Regions from separate parts of the Paraburkholderia sp. J10-1 genome, predicted to be linked through region 1. Evidence: riboswitches for the same ligand, from Rfam matches in the RefSeq annotation. Region 1 holds a riboswitch; the other holds the start of a gene.
What was found. Region 1 has a riboswitch for thiamine pyrophosphate ahead of thiC (phosphomethylpyrimidine synthase ThiC). Riboswitches for the same ligand answer to the same signal wherever they lie in the genome.
Positions count from the first base shown of each region.

Region 2: linked by a shared signal. The riboswitch ahead of U5A65_RS35490 (FAD-dependent oxidoreductase) and the one ahead of thiC (phosphomethylpyrimidine synthase ThiC) in region 1 are both predicted to bind thiamine pyrophosphate.

Region 1 is NZ_CAJMYW010000005.1:113,537-120,951, reverse strand. It holds gene U5A65_RS17985 (MFS transporter) at 1-383, shown strand, start outside; gene U5A65_RS17980 (ferritin-like domain-containing protein) at 399-941, opposite strand; gene U5A65_RS17975 (DUF1328 family protein) at 1,007-1,168, opposite strand; gene U5A65_RS17970 (entericidin A/B family lipoprotein) at 1,330-1,467, shown strand; gene U5A65_RS17965 (EamA family transporter) at 1,589-2,524, opposite strand; gene U5A65_RS17960 (hypothetical protein) at 2,633-2,920, shown strand; gene U5A65_RS17955 (GreA/GreB family elongation factor) at 3,247-3,654, shown strand; TPP riboswitch at 3,728-3,857, shown strand; gene thiC (phosphomethylpyrimidine synthase ThiC) at 3,961-5,892, shown strand; gene U5A65_RS17945 (glycine zipper 2TM domain-containing protein) at 6,083-6,304, shown strand; gene U5A65_RS17940 (hypothetical protein) at 6,662-7,051, shown strand; gene U5A65_RS17935 (L-lactate permease) at 7,289-7,415, shown strand, end outside.
Region 2 is NZ_CAJMYW010000020.1:75,392-82,806, forward strand. It holds gene thiE (thiamine phosphate synthase) at 1-591, opposite strand, end outside; gene U5A65_RS35480 (thiazole synthase) at 588-1,403, opposite strand; gene thiS (sulfur carrier protein ThiS) at 1,485-1,682, opposite strand; gene U5A65_RS35490 (FAD-dependent oxidoreductase) at 1,725-2,873, opposite strand; TPP riboswitch at 3,122-3,235, opposite strand; gene U5A65_RS35495 (ABC transporter ATP-binding protein/permease) at 3,522-5,279, shown strand; gene U5A65_RS35500 (SDR family NAD(P)-dependent oxidoreductase) at 5,276-6,043, shown strand; gene U5A65_RS35505 (MFS transporter) at 6,312-7,415, shown strand, end outside.

The DNA of each region.
Region 1 (7,415 bases):
ACAAGCGCGGGCCGCGCGCGGTCATCACGATGTCGATCGTACTGATGGCGCTCGCGTTCGTTATCTTCGCGTTCTCGGGCAAGAGCCTGATCGGCCTCGTGATCGGCGTGATCGTGCTCGACGTCGGCGTGCAGGCCGCGCAGATCTCGAATCAGTCGCGCATCTACGCGCTGCGCCCCGAGGCGCGCAGCCGCGTGAATACGGTGTTCATGGTCTGCTACTTCATTGGCGGCGCAACCGGCTCCGCCGTCGGCGTGACGGCCTGGCATGCGTTCGGCTGGATCGGCGTGTGCGTGGCCGGCATTGCGTTCACGGCGCTCGCGGGCTGGATTCACCATGCAACGCGCCCGCGCGTGGGCACGGGCGCAGAGGCTTCTTCCTGAGGGCGAGTCTGCGCGCTATTTGTGCGCGTACAGCAGGTCAGTCATATCGTCGGCGTGTTCCTCCTCTGTCGCGAGGATTTGCTCGAAGATGCGCCGCGTGGTCGTGTCGTCGTGGCCGAGATAGTTGATGATCGCGCGATAGCTTTCGATCGCGATGCGCTCCGCGATCAGATTCTCGCGAATCATGTCCTTCAGGCCGGCCCCTTCCTTGTATTCCGAGTGCGAGCGCTCGACTAGCGTCGACGGCGAAAAGTCGGGCTCGCCGCCGAGTTGCACGATGCGCGCTGCGAGCATGTCGGCGTGCTGCTGCTCCTCGTTCGCGTGCTGAAGAAATTCGGCCGCCACCGACTCGGACTCGATGCCCTTCGCCATGAAATGGTGCCGCTTGTAGCGCAGCACGCACACGAGTTCCGTGGCGAGCGAATCGTTGAGCAGCTTGAGCACGGTCTGGCGATTTGCCGGGTAATCCGGCGTGACCGATCCCTGGTCGAGATTGCGGCGCGCTTCATCGCGCACGCGTTTGAGATCGAACTCGAACGAAGCGTGTGTCTTCGACATCTGACTCTCCTTCAAACATGGCATGCATGAACGGGGTGGTGCGCAGCGGTTTGGCATTGCGTGCGTCATCCGTGCATCACGCCTAGCAATAGCGTGACCACGAAGACCACGAGGAAGATGTAGAACAGGATCTTGGCGATTTCGGCCGCGCCCGCGGCGATGCCGGTGAAGCCGAACACAGCGGCAATGATCGCGATGATGAAAAACACGATGGCGTAGTGAAGCATGGCGTAGTCCTCCTTGTGGGCGGATGTGCTGCGCTATGTCGCGCCTGCATCGGTGCTAGCGCAAGCAGCGGACCTGATGGCGGACACATAGGGAGGCACAAATGACCGGGCACGCGACGTGCTGGACAGTGGCCACCTTTGACACCGTGGAGGACTTCCTCATGAAACGCCTGATTGCCCTCTTTCTCGTTACCGCTTCGCTGGCAGCGCTTTCGGCCTGCAACACGATGGCGGGTGCCGGCGAGGACGTTTCCGCGGGCGGCCACGCCCTCACGAACTCCGCGGAAAAGGCCAAGTAATCGCGTCTGGCATCGATTGGTCAGCGACGAAGATGCGGCCGCTCCGCACCACACATGCGGGGCGGCCGCGCACACCAATGTGGCGCAATGACGCGAGGCGCGTCACCGGGACAGGACGAACTCAGGAGGTCCGGCGACGGTCGTCGAAGAGGAACGACAAACCCACGCTACCGAGAATCAGCACGGTCGCGACGACGGTGCCACTCGTGACCGGCTCGCCGAGCAGCAGCGCGCCGAGCGCGACGGCAACAACGGGATTCACGTACATGCAACTGCTCGCAACGAGCGGGCTGGTATTGCGGATCAGATAGCCATAGGCGACGTAGGCCGCCATCGTGCCGATGAACATCAGGTAGAAGAACGCCACGAGCGGCAGAACGTGCAACTCGCCCATGCGTTCGCCGCTGATCCACGCGACCGAGGTCGAAATGGCGCCGCCGAGGCCGATTTGCAGCGCCGTCGCGATGAACAGATCGGTAGGCAACCTGAGCTTGCCCGCCAGATGTGCGCCGATCGCCCAGAAGAGCGCGCCACACAGAATCGCGAGGCTGCCGCCCGCCGAACCCGCAGCACCGCCGCCATGACTCAGGATCGCAATGCCGACGAGACCGAGCGCGACCGCAGCCCATTCGGCCTTCGCCACGCGCCGCCCGGTCACCGCCGAGATCACGGTCGCGAAGAGCGGCACTGTGGCGACCATCACGGCCGCCGTGCCAGTGCCCACGGTCCGCATGCCGTAAGCGAGCATGCCGCTCGACAGGCCCACGAGCAGCGTGCCCACCACGCCCGCGTTGCGCACTTCGAGGAGGGTCGGCATGACGGGTCGCCGGCGCATGGCAAAGACGAACAACCCGATCCCGGCAAGCAGATTGCGCAAGCCGGAGAGAAGCAGCGGCGGGAACGATTCGAGCGCAACCTTCACGCCGAGATACGTCGAGCCCCAGACGAAGTAGACAACCGCGAGCGAGAGCGCGACGCGCCCGGCGCGCGACTGCGGCAACCGCACGCCGCGCACGAAACGCCATAGCGCGGCGGCGGCCTGAAGGACCGTTGACATGAAAGATTGGGGGTTCACGCGTGAAGGCAAACGGGGAGGCATCGTCATTTTGCCGCGGCACGTGAAGGGCAGAACCGCGGGCGCCCCGGCGGCAAGGCGGCGGGACGGGTGAAGCTCGACGGCATGGTGCAGATGCGCAAGAACGCGAAAAAGGACGGAGTGCGAAGGACACCCGGGACGGGCGAACCGCATTATGCAACAACGCCGGTCGTCGCGGATGCTTTCAGGATGCTTTATGCGCGGTGTGTCGTTGTGTTCGCGTCACAGTGCGAAGCGCGAGCCGGAATGGCCGATCGCGCACCCTATCGCGGTGCTGCGACAGCGTCGCGCCAGGTTTGTGAGATCGTGCTAGCATGGTCGAATCTTTCGTTTAACTTTCATTTACTTCATTTCTAACACGCCGTTCGCCATGTTTTCGCTTGTTTCGCGTCCCGTCCCCGTCTTGCCGCCGCGCAGTTTGCGCAGCGCGCGGGCGCGTGCGCGAGCCGGCCGCGAGCGAACGGCGGCGCGGCCGCTGTCCACCCGAGCGCGCGCCCTGCCTCCCCTGTCCGCCCCGCTTACCGCCGCCCGGCGTCCGCACTGAACCTGCCTCCCCAAGCCATCGGAGCCGTTCGGTCGGGCTCCGGGCCGATCCGTTGCGCCCCGCTGCGGCCCGCGCGCCATTTCGCCCGCCAGCCCTCGCCCGTCCCTCGACTTTCATCTGGATCGCAAGGAGAACCGTCATGTCGAAAAAAATCCGCTACCTCACCGAACTCGACGTCGCCCGCCTCGAGAAATGCGCCGCTGAACCCGGCGCCGCACCGGCCCGTCAAACCATGCTCGACGAACTGCTCGAACACGCCGTAATCGTGGAGCCGCGCGACGTCGCCGCCAATGTCGTGACGATGAACTCGCAGGTGACGCTCGTGGACGAGCGCAACGGCGAAGCCCTCACGTACACCGTCGTCTATCCCCATGAGGCGAACGTCGACGCCGGGCGGCTGAACGTGTTCTCGCCAGCGGGACTCGCGCTGCTCGGCGCCAAACGGGGCAACGCCGTGCGCTTCACGACGCCGGGCGGCGCGGTCGAAACACTGAAGATCGAACGCATCCTGTTTCAGCCCGAAGCCTCGAAGGATTTCACGTTGTAAGTTCCGCGCGCGTGACACATCTCGCGCGCAAAGGCACTTGCCAGATCGTCGCAGCGCGGTGTATCGTTTGGCCTTGCTTACGCGGGGGTCCTGCGTTATGCGCCGCATCGAACGAAAGTCGTGCTGCGTATTTCGCGGGTGAGAAATACCCTTTGAACCTGATCTGGATAATGCCAGCGCAGGGAAGCGTCCGGACTTCGCAACATCGCTCAACGCCTCATCCATCACAGCGAAGTCCGTCCACGTTCCGTCTCGTCTCCTGCTAAGCCGCTGTTCCCACTTTGCATTGCATGGAGAGAGAGACGCATGAACGCGAATCCGAAGTTCATTTCCGCCAACGCGCACGTCGACGAAGCCGCGATCGCGCCGCTGCCCAATTCCCGCAAGATCTACGTGACCGGCTCGCAGCCCGATATCCGCGTGCCGATGCGCGAAATCACGCAGGCGGATACGCCCACGGGCTTCGGCGGCGAGAAGAACCCGCCGATCTACGTCTACGACACCTCGGGTCCGTACACCGATCCGGAAGCGAAGATCGACATTCGTGCGGGCCTGCCCGCGCTGCGCCAGAGCTGGATCGAAAAGCGCGGCGACACCGAAGCGCTGCCGGGCCTCTCCTCCGAATACGGCCGCGAGCGCGCCGCCGACCCCGCAACGGCCGAGTTGCGTTTCCCAGGCCTGCATCGCACGCCGCGCCGCGCGAAGGCTGGCAAGAACGTCACGCAGATGCACTACGCGCGTCAAGGCATCATCACGCCGGAAATGGAGTACATCGCGATTCGCGAGAACCAGCGCCGCGCCGAGTATCTGGAAAGCCTCAAGGCCAGCGGCCCGAACGGTGCGAAGCTCGCCGCGATGATGGGTCGCCAGCATCCGGGCCAGGCGTTCGGCGCAGCGGCTTTCGGCGCGAATGCCCTTCAGGCGATCACGCCCGAGTTCGTGCGCGAGGAAATCGCTCGCGGCCGCGCGATCATCCCGGCGAACATCAACCACCCGGAAAGCGAGCCGATGATCATCGGCCGCAACTTCCTCGTGAAGATCAACGCGAACATCGGCAATTCGGCGGTCACGTCGTCGATTGGCGAGGAAGTCGACAAGATGACGTGGGCGATCCGCTGGGGCGGCGACACGGTCATGGATCTTTCGACCGGCAAGCACATTCACGAAACGCGCGAGTGGATCATCCGCAACTCGCCGGTGCCGATCGGCACGGTGCCGATTTACCAGGCGCTCGAAAAGGTCAACGGCAAGGCCGAAGACCTCACGTGGGAGATGTTCCGCGACACGCTCATTGAACAGGCCGAGCAAGGCGTGGACTACTTCACGATCCACGCGGGCGTGCGCCTGCAATACGTGCCGCTCACCGCGAACCGCATGACGGGTATCGTCTCGCGCGGCGGCTCGATCATGGCCAAGTGGTGCCTCGCGCATCACAAGGAGTCCTTCATTTATGAGCATTTCGAAGAGATCTGCGAAATCATGAAGGAATACGACGTGAGCTTCTCGCTCGGCGACGGCCTGCGCCCCGGCTCGATCTACGACGCCAACGACGAAGCGCAACTCGGCGAACTGAAGACGCTCGGCGAACTCACGCAGATCGCGTGGAAGCACGACGTGCAGGTGATGATCGAAGGCCCGGGCCACGTGCCGATGCAACTCATCAAGGAGAACATGGATCTTCAGCTCGACTGGTGCAAGGAAGCGCCCTTCTACACGCTCGGGCCGCTCACCACCGACATCGCGCCGGGCTACGACCACATCACTTCGGGCATCGGCGCTGCGATGATCGGCTGGTTCGGCACGGCCATGCTCTGCTATGTCACGCCGAAGGAACACCTGGGCTTGCCGAACAAGGACGACGTGAAGGAAGGCATCATCACGTACAAGCTCGCGGCGCATGCGGCCGATCTTGCGAAGGGTCATCCGGGCGCGCAGGTGCGCGACAACGCGCTGTCGAAGGCGCGCTTCGAGTTCCGCTGGGAAGACCAGTTCAACCTCGGTCTCGATCCGGACAAGGCGCGCGAGTTCCACGACGAAACGCTGCCGAAGGACTCGGCCAAGGTGGCGCATTTCTGCTCGATGTGCGGCCCGCACTTCTGCTCGATGAAGATCACCCAGGACGTGCGCGACTTCGCCGCGAAGCAAGGCGTGAGCGACGACGAAGCCCTGAAAAAAGGCATGGAAGTGAAGGCGGTCGAGTTCATCAAGCAAGGCGCCGAGATTTATCAGCGCCAGTAAGCTCACCGTGTCCCAGGCGGGCCCTTGCGGCCCGCCGATACATTTTCTAACGACTCCCACAACTCTCTGACAAGCGCACACACCCGGATACGGGTTGGCTGCCTAGGATGAGGGTATTGAAGGCGCGGCGTGCGCGCAAAGCGCATGTCGCACCTCACACTCAAACGCACTATGCGTAGGGAGTCGACCCATGAAAACACTCAAACGCGCAGGCATGCTGCTCACGGTAACGACACTCGTCGCTGTGCTGGGCAGCCTGACTGCATGCGACAACATGTCGAGACGCGACCGCGATACGGTCATCGGCGCGGGTGTGGGCGGCGTGGCCGGCGCTGCGATTGGCGGCAATGCGCTCTCCACCGTGGGCGGCGCGGCAGTCGGCGGCTTGATCGGCAATCAGGTTGGCAAATAAGCATCAAGGCAAGCATTAAGGCCTAAGGCCGGACGAACCGACGATGCGGCTACGCGTTCAGCCTCACGATCGATGCGACGGCACGCAACCGTAACGACACGACAGGCAACACGCCATTCAAGGCGTGCATCAGGGAAGGATGCGCGGCGCAGACCCACACGGGCTGCGCCGCGTTTGCGTGGGTCAAGCGTCAACGCACGCGCGACGTGAAACATGCGCTTGAACGATTCGCTTGAAACATTCCGTTCACGAGCCGCAACGCAAAACGCCCCGGTCCGGCGTAAGCTCGAACGATCAAACGGCCCGAGCCTGAACGCGATAACCCTGCGCGGCCGTTCGCCATTCGCGGAGCCCGCCATGAAACGTCCGTTAGTGCGTATGATCGCCGCCGCGACCCTGCTCCCCGCGCTTTCCGGCTGCTACTACTACGCCCCCTACGGCTACCCGCCGTACTACTACGGCACCGTGCCCGTAGCGGCCACCCAGCAGGAAACCGCAGTCGTGCAAACCGCGCCGAACCCCGCGCCAGTTGCCGTGCCCGACGCACAGTATCCCGGTCCGCTCTATTCCACGCAGCCCGTTGCGATTGCCGTGCCTGCGTGGCCCGCTTATCCGGCTTATCCGGCTTATCCGGCCGCCTACCCCGCGTATTACCCTTACCCCGCGTACGGCTGGGGCTGGGGCGCACCCGCCGTCTCATTCGGCTTCGGCTACTGGAGCGGCGGCGGCGGACACAGGCATCACTGACATCGACGCTCACACGCGAAACCACGACGCGAGGTGCACCGCAAAACGGTGCCGGACCGTACTTTCCCTCCTTGACGCTCCCGTTTCGTTATCTATCCTCCAAGTGGGCTAGCGGGGATTGAAGCACCGCCTTAACTCGGCCGTCTGGCCGGGCACCGAACTCCACAGCCGACGACGCGCCCCGGCGCACGCTGCCGCATTGCTGCGCCGATAACGAACCAGCATAAAGGAGACGTGATGTTCCACCAGCTGCTGACCCCTATCGGCAATTCGCTGCTGTTTTCGTTTCTCATCGCCGTGCTGCCCATTGTCACCGTGCTGGCCCTGCTGGGCTGGGCGCGGCGGCCCGCATGGCAAGCCTCGC
Region 2 (7,415 bases), on a different contig from region 1:
CGCTGTCTTCACGCCGTAGTCGAGCACGCGCTCGACCCAGTCGGCCGTGGGCAAGACCGGATACAGGCCGAGCTTCGCGGGGCACGGCGCGAACGGCTGCGCGGGCGCGGCAGGCAGGCCCAGCACGCGCGGAAAGCGCTTGATGTCGACGGGCCAGGCGTCGGCCTGCTCTTCGTCGCCGTCGCGCCAGGCGAGCGCGAGCACGAGCGCGTCGTGCGGGTCGAACCCGCAGTCGAGGAACGCCGCCAGCGCGGGGATCCAGTCTTCCGCCAGCTCGCCTTCGAGCGCGTAGCGCTCGCCACCCAGATGCAGCGTGGCGCGCGCGGCCTTCGGGTTCTCGCCGGCGGCTTCGATCACGCCCGCGCCGTCGGTCATCCAGCGCGCGATGTGGGTCAGGTGCGGCGCCGCGTCGGTGACGATGATGAGATCGCCGCCGTTGGGCGCGTCAGGCGGCGTGAGACAGATGCGCCACGGCGCATGCGTGGGCTGCCAGTCGCCGAGGCGCGCGCGAATGCGCTCCGCCGTTTCGGTGAGTTCGTCGGCGGGCGGCCAGAACAGTTCGCGGTCCTGCAGTCGCAGCGTTTCAGTCATCGCTTGTCTCCATCCTGGTGCCAGAAAGGCATGCCGACCACGGGCGTGCTCGCAACCGCCGCCTCGCGCTCGGCCATCGGCCCGGCGAGAAACGCGGCGCGCCCCGCTTCGACGCCCAGCGCGAACGCACGCGCCATCGCCTCGGGGTGCGTGGCCTGCGAAACGGCCGTGTTGAGCAGCACGCCGTCGAAGCCCCACTCCATCACCTGGCAGGCATGCGACGGCACGCCGAGGCCCGCATCGACGATCAGCGGCACATCGGGCAAGCGCTCGCGCAGCACGCGCAGACCGTACGGATTGATCACGCCCTTGCCGGTGCCGATCGGCGCGCCCCATGGCATGAGCGCTTCGCAGCCCGCGTCGAGCAGACGGCGGCCAATCACGAGGTCCTCGGTGCAGTACGGCAGCACCTTGAAGCCATCCTTCACGAGGCGCGCCGCGGCCTCGATCAGGCCGACCGGGTCGGGCTGCAGCGTGTAGTCGTCGCCGATCAGTTCGAGCTTGATCCAGTCGGTTTCGAAGACTTCGCGCGCCATGTGCGCGGTCGTGACCGCCTCGTTGACGGTGAGGCAGCCAGCCGTGTTCGGCAGGAGCGGCACGCCTTGGCGCTTGAGCAGATCGAAAAAGCCCGCTTCGGCGGTGCCCTCGTTCATTTGGCGGCGCAGCGCAACGGTGATCATGCCGGGGCGCGCGGCCGCCATCGAATCGGCGAGCGACTGCAGCGACGGATAGCGCGACGTGCCAAGCAGCACGCGGCTCGCGAAGGTTTCGCCGTAGAGCGTGAGCGCGTCGGCGGTGGGAGTGGTGGTCATGGGTTGGAATCCTTGGGCGGTGTCGTGAAAGCGCTCGCGATACATGCGATGCGCGCGACCGGTGGCCTGGGCGAGCGAGGCTCAGCCGCCGGCCACGGGGCTCACGACGTCGAGGCGGTCGCCCGCCTGGAGCGCGCGCGCGCCATGCTGGGCGCGCGCCACGAAATCGCCATTCAGCGCGACGGCGAACGGCGGACGCGCGCCAAATGCGGCGAGCGCATCGGCGACCGTCGCGCCCTCGGGCAGCGTGATCGGCTTCTGGTTGATATGAATGTCCATGGCAAATACGTTCTCAGACTACGGTTTGATTCTGGCGATGCGTCACGCCGGCTCGTGTGCGCCCTGCGCGTGCAGCATCTCGCTCCAGCGCGACGCGCGGCGCAGCGACTCGAAGGACTCGGCGTCGTTCACGCGCGCATCGAGCAGCGCTTGGGCAATGCGCGCGGCTTCGTCGGCGACTTCCGGCGCGATCATGAAGCCGTGACGGTAGAGACCGTTCACGCGCAGCGTGGTCTTGCCGTCCCAAATAAGAGCCGGGCGGTGGTCGGGCAGCGTCGGGCGGCACTGCGTGTTCAACTCGAGGATGCGCGCCTCGCCGAACGCCGGATGCACCGCAAACGCCGCGCTCAGCAGCTCGAGCGCCGAGCGCACGCTCACGGGCGAACGGTCCTCGCCTTCGATCTCGGTCGCGCCGATCACGAAGACGTCGTTTTCCTTGGGCGCGATATAGAGCGGATAGCGCGGATGCAAGAGCCGCACGGGGCGCGTGAGCGTGATGCCCGGCGCGTGCACGCGCGCGACCTCGCCGCGAATGCCGCGCAAACCCGGCAGCACAGGTTTGGCGCCTAGCCCGCGACAGTCGATCGTCACGCGCGCAGGCGGCGGATTAGCCTCGTCGACCGTGGTGTGCCAGTGCGTTTGCACGCCGCGCTCGGCCAGCCCCGCCGCCAGCGCGGCCAACGCCTGGCGATTGTCGAGCTGACCCTCGCCTTCGAGCAGCCAGCCGCGCGCGAAGCGCCCGGCGAGCGCCGGTTCGGCGGCGTCGAGCTGCGCGCCGGCGAGCGCGACGAAGTTCGCGTCGGCCAGCGAACGCGGCGCGTTGGCGCGCACGCGGCGCTCGAAGAGCGGGGCTTCGGTGCGATCGGCGGTATGCCAGACCACGAGCGTGCCATTGCGCTGGAAGAACACGGGCTCCGGCAACTCGGCCAGGATGCGCGGCCAGGTTTCGAGCGACGCGACACCAAGCTCGGTGATGAGCAATTCGGCAACGGCGGCCTCCGCGAGCGGCGCGAGCATGGCCGCCGCGACCCAGGCCGCGGCCTCGCCGCCTTCGGGGCCGCCACGCTCGTAGAGCGCGACGCGATGGCCGGAGCCGGCGAGCCGCCATGCGACGAGCCGGCCGCTCAAACCGCCGCCGAGCACGGCGAAGTCGGGCACGCTGCCCGCACTACGGTGATGGGCGCGACTCATGACGACGCTCCGTCACGCAGCGCGAACGCGATAAAAATCGGGGAACAAAGAGAATAGGCGGTCATCGTATCCTTTCCGTACGGCAGCAGCAGACGTACCCAAGGACGAAACCGGCTGGCAAGGCCGACCGTGGAGGCTATGCGGCGCAGACGGCCCGTACGTCCCGATAAGGAATTCGTACGAACCCGTGCGCCCAAAGCGCAGCCCGGCGGGAATCCTGGCGCCCCTGCAAATGCTGGGCGCTCCGGTAAGACTTTCTGGAAACTTCCCGCGCCGGTATTACCCGGATCGGGTGCGAAGGGTCTCTCTCAGCCTCAGTACGGCATGCCCCGCATACCGGTGAAGCACCCCTGTTTCGTCAAGGTCGATTAGACCACAAAAGGCGCGCGGCCCGCAAACCTCGGCGGAGCGGGACGCCTGCTCTGGCACAATGGCCTGAGCCCGCCGCTTTCGCCTCACGAGCCCGCGCGGTGAGACAATGACCGCCACGCTACGGCGGCGCCGGCGTGCGCTTTTGTCTCCGCTTTTTGCCCATTAAGACTCACTTAAGCGCCCGGCGACAGAATCGCTGCAAAAATCGCTGCACCGCAGCCGCCATGCGGCACGCAGCGCATGCCCCCAACGGGCGGCCACACCTTCAGGATGCACATGACCAATCAACCTGCCCGCGCCACGCCCGATCAGAACGAGCACCAGAAGATCACCGCGTGGAGCCTGATCAAGCCCTACTGGGTCTCCGAGGAACGCTGGATCGCCTGGGGGCTGCTCGTCGCGATCATCGTGATGAACCTGCTCGTCGTGTGGATCAACGTGCGGCTCAACGGCTGGAGCGCGGAGTTCTACAACGCGTTGCAGGCCAAGGACGTCAAGCGCTTTCCGCCTCTGTTGATGACCTTCACCGAACTGGCGTTCGGCTTCATCATCCTCGCGGTGTATGGCCGGTATCTGCGCCAGATGCTCGGGTTTCGCTGGCGCCAGTGGCTCACCACGCGCTTTCTGAGCGATTGGCTCGGCAAGGGCGCGTTCTACCGAATCGAGCGCGACCGCCTCGCCGATAACCCCGACCAGCGGATCAGCGACGACCTCCAGTCGTTCGCCACGACCACGCTTTCGCTCACGCTCGACCTGCTCTCCACGGTCGTCACGTTGATCTCGTTCATCACGATCCTGTGGACGCTCGCGGGTGCGCTCACGATCACGCTGGGCGGCACGCCGCTCGCGATTCCGGGCTACATGGTCTGGGCCGCCGCGCTCTACGCCGTGTTCGGCTCGGTCGTGATCCAGAAGGTCGGCCACCCGCTCGTGTCGATCAACTACCAGCAACAAAAGGTGGAGGCGGACTTCCGCTTCGGCCTGATCCGCCTGCGCGAGAACGCCGAGCAGATCGCGCTCTACGACGGCATGGACACCGAGCGCGGCAACGCGCAAGGCCTCTTCCTGCACATCCGCGACAACTGGTGGCGCGTGATGAAGTACACGAAGCGCCTCACCTTCGTGCTGAGCTTCTACGGCCAGATCGCCATCATCTTCCCGCTCGTCGTGGCCGCGCCTCGCTACTTCGCGGGCGCCTTCACGTTCGGCGTGCTCATGCAGATTTCGCAGGCGTTCGGCACCGTGAGCGATTCGTTCTCGTGGTTCATCAACAGTTACTCCACGCTGGTCGAATGGCGCGCCACCGTGAATCGTCTGCGCGAATTCGTGCGTGTGGTGCACTCGCCGCGACTGAAGGAATCGGTCTCGCCCGCCACCGAGCACGGCGGCATCAACCTGCACTTCATCGACAGCAACGAACTCGCCACCGAGCACCTCAAGCTCGCGCTGCCCAACGGCATGCCGCTTTCCGAAGTGCGCGACATCGCCATCAAGCCGGGTTCGCGCTGGCTCGTGCGCGGCCCCTCGGGCGCAGGCAAGAGCACGCTCATGCGCGCGCTCGCGGGCCTCTGGCCGTTCGGCGAAGGCTCGATCGACGCGCCTGTCGATGCACGCATGATGTTCATCCCGCAGCAGAGCTATCTGCCCATCGGCACGCTCAAGGCGGCGCTCACCTACCCCTCGCCCGCCGACGACTATAGCGACGAGGACTGCCGCGACGCGCTGCGCGCCTGCCGCCTCGAAGAATATGCGGATCGTCTCGGCGAATCGGCGCACTGGTCGCGCGTGCTCTCGCCGGGCGAGCAGCAACGCCTTGCGGGCGCGCGCGTGCTGCTGCACAAACCCGACTATCTGTTCCTCGACGAAGCAACGAGCGCGCTCGACCCCGACAACGAAAGCCGTCTCTACAAGCTGTTCGTGGAGCGCCTGCCGAAGGCGGCGATCGTGAGCGTCGCGCACCGCGAGTCGCTTGCGGCGTACCACCACGAAACGCTCGAGATCGAGCGTATGCCTGAAGAGCGGGTTGCCGCGTGAGCGCGAGCGCGGCGCGCGTCGTCCTGATCACGGGCGCGGGCTCGGGTATCGGTGCGGCGCTCGCGCGTCGCATCGCAGCGCCAGATGTTTCGTTGATGCTGCATGCGCGCGGCGCGGACGAGGCGTCGCGTGCCCGTCTCATGACCGTCATGGCGGTTTGTGAGCAACGGGGCGCGATCTGCGCCACAACCTGCGGCGATCTCGCGGAGCGCGGCAACGCAGCGGCACTCGTTGATGCCACGCTTGCGCACTTCGGCGCGCTCGACCAGATCGTGGCCAACGCCGGGCATGCACAGCGCCAGACGCTCGCCGCGCTCGACGCCGCATCGCTCGAAGGCGCGTTCGCGGCCATGCCCGCCGCGTTCGCTGCGCTCGTGCAACGCGCGCAGCCGGCGCTGGAACGCTCGGCGCGCGCCCGCGTGGTCGCGCTCAGTTCGTTCGTCGCGCACCGCTACCGCGCCGGCGCGCCGTTCGCCGCGACTGCCGCAGCGAAGGCCGCGCTCGAGTCGCTGGCGAAAACCGCCGCCGCGGAGCTGGCGCCGCACGGTGTGACCGTGAACTGCGTCGCGCCCGGCTATACGCGCAAGGACAAAGGCCCCACGCCAGAGAACGCGCCGGTGTGGGAGCGCGCGGCGCAGGAAACGCCGCTCGGCCGCGTGGCCGACCCCGCCGATGTCGCCGAACTCATCGCCTTCCTGCTTTCAGACGCCGCGCGCCACATCACGGGCCAGGTGATCCACGTCGATGGCGGGCTCACGTTGTAGCGCCGTGCGGCCCTCGCGCGCCATCGTTCGCTTGCTATCGAACTAAACATCGGTACAAGACGATGGCGGGCGCCCCAAATTGCCCCTCGCCTCAGTACGCTTTCGCACCGTAAAATACCCATCCAGCACACCGGAGACGGGCGGCGTTGCACCGCGCAGCCCGCCAGCGTCGAGCGCACCCGCCACCCAGGGCGTTTGCGCAAGCCGGGTCGCACGCGCCGCTCACGCAGCTCGTTGCGCGCACAACAAATATGGGGGAAGACACGCGATGGGCTACTTTCAATGGTTCACCGAGTTGAACGCGCGCGAGCGGCGCACGCTCTACGCGGGTTTCGGCGGCTACGCCGTCGACGCGTTCGACTTCATGATCTACTCGTTCCTGATCCCGACGCTCATCGCGACCTGGGGCATGACCAAGAGCGAGGCCGGCATGATCGCGACCAGCTCGCTGATCTCTTCGGCAATCGGCGGCTGGCTCGCCGGCATCCTCGCCGACCGCTACGGCCGCGTGCGCGTGCTGCAGTGGACCATCGCCACCTTCGCGGTCTTCACCTGCCTCTCCGGCTTCACGCATTCGTTCTGGCAACTGCTCGCCACGCGCACGCTGCAAGGCATCGGCTTTGGCGGCGAATGGACGGTCGTCACGATGATGATGGCCGAAACGATCCGCTCGCCGCAGCATCGCGCCAAGGCGGTGGGCACGGTGCAGAGCAGCTGGTCGGTCGGCTGGGGCGCGGCCGCCATCCTCTATTGGGCCTTCTTCGCCCTGCTCCCCGAGGAATACGCATGGCGCGCGTGTTTCTGGATCGGCATCTTGCCGGCGCTGTGGATTCTCTACGTGCGCCGCAACGTGAGCGACCCCGACGTGTTCGTCGCCACGCGCCGCGCGCGCGAAAGCGGCGCGACGCACAGCCACTTCATGCAGATCTTTTCGCCCGCGCATCTGGCCACCACCGTGCTCGGCAGTGCGCTGTGCACCGGCATGCTCGGCGGCTACTACGCGATCACCACGTGGCTGCCCACCTACCTCAAGACGGTGCGCCATCTCTCCGTGTTCAACACGAGCGGCTATCTGATCGTGCTGATCGTCGGTTCGTTCACGGGCTATATCGTCGGCGCGATTCTCTGCGACAAGATCGGCCGGCGCGCCTCGTTCGTCCTGTTCGCCATCGGCTCGTTTGCGCTCGGCATGGCCTATACGATGCTGCCCATTACCGACACCGCCATGCTCCTGCTCGGCTTTCCGCTCGGCATCGTCGTGCAAGGCATTTTCGCGGGCGTGGGCGCGTATCTCTCCGAGCTGTACCCGAACGCGATCCGCGGCTCGGGCCAAGGCTTCTGCTACAACCTCGGGCGCGGCCTCGGCTCGTTT